2 regions of the Paraburkholderia sp. SSBN10T genome follow, and region 2 is predicted to be linked to the other one. Evidence: predicted binding sites of a transcription regulator. Region 2 holds the regulator's gene; the other holds the start of a gene.
The links. The regulator LexA, encoded in region 2, represses DNA repair genes until DNA is damaged. The targets are predictions, from matches to a motif close to ACTGTATNNNNATACAGT.
Positions count from the first base shown of each region.

Region 1: a site for LexA is predicted at 1,945-1,962, ahead of AC1ECK_RS03380 (CppA family protein). Genes of this name have one in related genera too.

Region 1 is NZ_JBWQQI010000002.1:166,963-169,914, forward strand. Features, by position in the region: gene AC1ECK_RS03365 (PaaI family thioesterase) at 1-85, opposite strand, end outside; tRNA gene AC1ECK_RS03370 (tRNA-Lys) at 285-360, shown strand; gene AC1ECK_RS03375 (hypothetical protein) at 532-1,494, shown strand; gene AC1ECK_RS03380 (CppA family protein) at 1,992-2,273, shown strand; gene AC1ECK_RS03385 (DUF2471 domain-containing protein) at 2,312-2,725, shown strand; gene AC1ECK_RS03390 (PadR family transcriptional regulator) at 2,809-2,952, shown strand, end outside.
Region 2 is NZ_JBWQQI010000014.1:11,368-14,319, reverse strand. Features, by position in the region: gene AC1ECK_RS21165 (sulfate ABC transporter substrate-binding protein) at 1-591, opposite strand, end outside; gene lexA (transcriptional repressor LexA) at 916-1,569, shown strand; gene AC1ECK_RS21155 (hypothetical protein) at 1,600-1,944, shown strand; gene AC1ECK_RS21150 (DUF2939 domain-containing protein) at 2,034-2,684, shown strand; gene AC1ECK_RS21145 (universal stress protein) at 2,781-2,952, opposite strand, start outside.

The DNA of each region.
Region 1 (2,952 bases), on a different contig from region 2:
CGACCTTCACCGGGGTCAGCGCGAGCGTGCGCACCCACGGCGCCAGCACGCGGTCGAGCAGCTCTGCAATCGCTTTGTCATCCATCGTTCGTCCCCGTTGAGCCGCATGAGGCTTCTCGCGGCGTGGTGTGGCGACATGATACCGGGACGGTAGAAATTGCGTGATTTTGGGGGCGGCGAGGCGCTGGCAGGGGCGGGAGGTCGGGGTGGCAAAGTTTTTTTAAGAAATCTGCGAAGGGGGCTTGGCAAGGACGGAAAACTCCTTCATAATTCGCAGTCTGTTGGGGGCGTTAGCTCAGTTGGTAGAGCAGCGGACTCTTAATCCGTAGGTCGAGTGTTCGAGTCACTCACGCCCCACCAAAGAATTCGAAGGGCTACAAACGAAAGTTTGTAGCCCTTTTTGTTTTCTTGCGCCCCTTCCGCCAAAGCCCCGAATTGTGAGATTCGGTAAGCAGCCCCGCGTCGTCTCCCTTGCTCGATATCCGTACAATCGCCCCAGAATAGAACTCGGGCGGCTGCCAGGTGAAAGAGATGCGAGCGCACATCCGGCTTTGTTTTCAAGTTTTTCGATGCCTGTCCGTACTCGCCGCCATTTGCGTCGGCGGCGTCCAGTCCGCGTATGCCGATTGCGTCTCCAACAGCGCCAATCTGCCGCTTGATCTCACGTTGCCAGCAACGAATATTTCCGTATCGCCGAACCTGCCACTAGGCGCCACGCTCGGGTCTGCCCACGTCGCGGCGCCGCAAGATATCCCTTTTGTCTGTAGCGGGAAGTCGAACGCGCGCGAAGTGCGATTGGCAGTGGCTGGGACACCCGTTGCCGATTTCGCAGGCGTCTATCCCACCAATATCGCCGGCGTCGGCATGCGCATCACCGCCAGCGGCGGAAGTTTTGCCGGAATCGACGACGGCCCGCGGCTAGCGCCCTACAAAATCCCGCTGCAGCAGGAGGCAAGCCATCTAACCGGCTTCGCGCTGCAGGTCGACTTTATAAAGACCGGGAACGTGCAGAACGGAACCTTGGCCGCAGGCAAGCTGGTGACTGTGCTCGTCGGCGGGGCCGAGCTCATCGATGTTGCGATCCCGAGCAGCACCGTCCTGTTTGCGACGAATCAGTGCGACGCTGTGCATGTTGGAGGCGTGGTCGGAACAGGCATCAGCACGGCGGGGGCGTTTAGCTACGAAAGCATCGCCGTAGGTACCGGCTGTAATCCTGGAATCGGCGTCATGCTGCAATTGGATCAGGGCTACGTATATGGTCGCGGGGCGCCATTGATTTCGCCGGACTCGAACAACAAGAAGGTTCCCGCAGTACATGACGCCGCCGTCGCCGTTCATTCGCCGAGGAACTACCGGGACCCCAACTCGATCGACGCCTCGGACAGCGGCACCAGCTTCGGCTCCAGTGCTTTCGGTTCGTCTACTAACGGCGCGGGCACATTCGGCGCCAGCGCTTTAAGCGGCAGTGGATTCGGCGGCAATTTTCGCCGGTAAGCAAAGGCTACACGAAGCACGATCAGGGAGTTCTCATCGCCCAGGCCAACTCCTTCTCGTCACAAGATAAAAAAAGGCCCACTTGGAACGGTGGGCCCGATAGAGGAGTGTGTCCATGAAATCGCCTCTCGCAGGAGGCCAAGTCAGTGTAGGCCGCATGGCTGTAGCCTAGGTTTCGAGGCGACTTACACGTTTTACGACAGGTTTCAGGCGTCAGATAGATGAGCGAATGACCAGTTCGTCCGCCGCCACCAAAAACCTGCAAACGCATTTTTCTACAGTTGGCCAGCCGGTCTGAACAGCGGGAAAGGTCTAGTTTTCTCACGCGGGCAGCCTTTCGCCGCCCTGCCAACCACGGCCCCGCATCAACCCGCCATCTGAACGCGGCGTCCGTTTATTTCTCCCTCTCTTCTTCGCAAACCTCACGCCCCACTTGCATCTCCCCAAAATACTGTATAAATTCACAGTATGTATGTTCATACAGTGGGAGTCAGGCCATGAACCAGCTTATCCGCATCTTGAACGACGATGACCGCGAGACGCTTGCCTGGTTGTGCAAGCATGCCGGCGATGCACGCGTGGCGGCCGCTGCGCGGCATCTGGGAGGCAACGGCAAGCCGTACCTGTCCGCGGTCTGCCGCTACCTGGGCGTGCGCCCGCCTATGCCGCGTCAGCGCATCCGGCCCATTGAGGACTGCACCGTCGGCGATAGCCACCTCGCCAAGATCCGCCAGTTGCTCGCCCAGCGAAGCCCGGCTCCATCGAAACATCACCTTTAACGCAATGCGTCGCCCCGATCTCCAAGGAAGATAAGACCATGATCAACGCCACGGCCTTCGATGCGGATGTCCGCGACATCGATCCCATTGCCCTCGAACGCGCACTCCGGAGCGCGTCGCTCGACCTCCAGCAGGTCATCGTCACCGTCGCAAGGCGCTACCTCGATAGCGGTCGTCGCGCTTACCCGATCGGGGGGCGGGTGCCGACCTGGCGCACGCTGCAAACGATCGACGAACAGGTGTTCGAGAACCCCGGCTTCCGGGCGAGACACAAGGAGCACGTCCGGGAGATGTTTGTCCGGTTTGGCGACAGCCGTCTTTCTTCCGGAGCAGATCTTGACGAACCGGTTGACTGGCGTCGTGACGACGATGACCTGCCGGTGGTCTATCTAACCGTACGCGCGCTGCTCCAGGCCGGCTCGACCAACGCCGGCGGATCGGACTCGGACTAACGAATCGGATTAGAAACGTCTGCTTGCCAGCCGAATTGCGATAGTTATATTATGACTAGATACATCCACACTAGTCATAAGCCATGGTCCGTCACTCGCCCCTCGCCCTTGCCGTTCTCGCGATGCTCACCGAAGCGCCGCTGCATCCCTACCGGATGCAGCAGCTCATCAAGGCGCGCGGCAAGGACGAGGTAATCAACGTCGGCCAGCGCAACAGCCTCTACCAG
Region 2 (2,952 bases):
GAGCTTCGAGACAAATTCTTTGGCCTTCTGGTCGTTGCCGCCCGGCTGATGCTCGGCGTAAGCCCACGCTGCCAGATAGTTCCAGCGCGCGCCGCCCGAAGTCTTCGGGTTCGGCGTGACGATCGACACGCCCGGCTTCACCAGGTCGTCCCAGTCCTTGATGTGCTTCGGATTGCCCTTGCGCACGAGAAACACGATGGTCGAGGTGTACGGCGCGGCGTTATCCGGCAGACGCTTTTGCCAGCTCTTGTCGATCAGCCCCTTGTTGGCGAGCGCATCGATGTCGTAGGCGAGCGCCAGCGTCACGACGTCGGCCTGCAGCCCGTCGAGCACCGAGCGCGCCTGGGCGCCCGAACCGCCGTGCGACTGCTTGAAGGTGACGGTCTCGCCGGTCTGCGCCTTCCACTGCTTGCCGAACGCCTCGTTCACCTGCTGGTAGAGCTCGCGGGTCGGATCGTAGGACACGTTCAGCAGCGTCGCATCCGCAGCCTGCGCCTTGCTTGCGAGGCCGAGTGCCGCGGCCGCGCCGAGCGCCAATACCGCGACGAGTCTTCTGGTCCTGCCGGCGAACCCCGTGCCCTGATCGATCATCCATCTTCTCCGCGTTGTGGTTGGTTCAGACGCCTTGCGTCCGATGTTGTGTGCTGCGCGTCATCTGGTCTGCACCGTTGCGGGCGTCAGAGTGGAGGCCAGTCTATCGAAGGGCTTTCATCATTAAAAATAATGTTTCTTCATTTTTTAATACGTAAAAGTGGTAATGACAGCCGGACGCGGTGTTGCGGCACGAAAACGACTGTTTAGACGCCGGTTAGCGGCGCTGGAACGACACCCAGGGTCGAGAACTTAAAGTAAAGCTTGAATTGCGCCCGATACTGTATAAAAATACAGTCACCTGTCTATCCATACAGTGGCGCCATGACCAAACTCACCGCACGACAGCAAGAAGTTTTCGATCTGATCCGCCGGGCTATCGAACGCACCGGCTTCCCGCCCACCCGCGCGGAGATCGCCGCCGAACTGGGCTTCAGTTCGGCCAATTCGGCGGAAGAGCATCTGCGCGCCCTCGCGCGCAAAGGCGTAATCGAACTCGCGGCAGGCGCGTCGCGCGGCATCCGGCTGCTGCTGGCCGGCCAGGACGACGCGCCGCATCAGTTCACCTTGCCGCATCCCAGCCTGATGCAGTTGTCGCTGCCGCTGATCGGCCGGGTGGCCGCGGGTAGCCCGATCCTTGCGCAGGAGCACATTTCGCAGCACTACGCCTGCGACCCGGCACTCTTCTCGAGCAAGCCGGACTACCTGTTGAAAGTGCGCGGGCTGTCCATGCGGGACGCCGGCATTTTCGACGGCGACCTGCTCGCCGTGCAGAAGAAAAGCGAAGCGAAAGACGGCCAGATCATCGTTGCGCGGCTCGGCGACGACGTGACGGTCAAGCGTCTCAAGCGCCGGCCGAATGGAATCGAGCTGATCGCCGAGAACCCCGATTACGAAAACATCTTCGTTCAGGCCGGCAGTGCGGAATTCGCACTTGAAGGCATCGCGGTGGGGCTGATCCGCCCCACCGAGTTCTGAACCCTGCACTGAACAAGACTGGAGAGACTCATGGAACGCCTTGCCCGCCTGCTGCCCTTCCGCCAGTTCGGTCGTCTGCGCCATTTGCGCAAGCTGGTGCCCTGCGCACCGATCGAGGCGTCCGGTACGACTCCTTCGTTGTTCGACGCACCCGAGCCGCAGAGCTCAACCTTGCCGTCGGCGCTGCCGGCTTTCGCACGGGTGTCGCTGAATTCCGGACTCAATACGGCGGAGCCGGCCCGGCGTGCGCCGGTACGGGTCTACCACGGCCCGTCGCGCCTCATCATGGTGGGTACGGTGGATGCGGTATGCCGCATGATTGATCGTTGTATCGCCGAAGAACGGGCAGGCGTGCAGAACGCGCTGTTCGAATAAGCAGGCGGGGATGGTGCAGGTGCGCGCAGGGATCGTTTCCGTGCGAATGTGGTCCATCTAAAACCACCCCTCATGGAGAGTTTCGCCCGATGGCTGTTTCCACACCTGCTAAACGCGGCTATGCGCGGCCGCTGATCGTCGTACTGCTTGTGATTGCGCTCGTGGCTGTCCTTGGCTACAGCTATGCGTCGCCCTATCTGGCGCTCAATCGCCTGAAGCACGCCGCCGATGCCCGCGATGCGCAAACTGTCAGCGAGTATGTGGACTATCCCGCGCTACGCGAAAGTCTGAAAGAGCAAGTTTCCGGCTTGCTGACGAGAAAGCTCGAGGCCCGTGTGGGCAGCAACCCGCTCGCGGCGCTCGGGTCGATGATCGGCACGGCATTGATCGGTCCACTGGTCGATGCCTACGCTACGCCCGATGGCGTTGCGGCACTGCTGAACGGCATGCCGCCGCGTGGCGACCCTACCCAGCGTCCGCCTGTGCCGCAAGATAGCGCAGCGAACGCCCCGGCCGGCACCGCGAATTCAACGCCCGGCGCCGTGACGCCCGCCCCAGCGCCCGCAGCGTCACAAACTGCTGAAACGAGCGCGCCGCCGCAAACCACGGCGGGCTATCGCGGCATCAACGAATTCGTGGTCACGTATCAGCATGGTGCAGACGATACGCGCTATTCAGCGATTCTGCGGCGCGCAGGGCTGTTTTCGTGGAAGCTGGCCGCCGTGGACCTGAACGGTTAGGTGGCGCGGCGCGGTGTGACGTGATCCGCTTGTGCGTGACCTCGTGTGCGCACTCGTGCGCGATTCAGCCCACCGCCCGACCCACTGCGTGCCTCGTCAAGCCACTGTCGCTGTAGCGGCTGCCGCCTGTTGCTGCTCCTGGACCGACGAGCACGCCACCAGAATGCTGCACGAAACGCGATCGAGCAGCGGTGTGTTGCCCGCTCCCATCCACCAGCGCGACAACCCGGTGCGGCAGCGGTGGCCGACCACCACGAGATCCACGTGC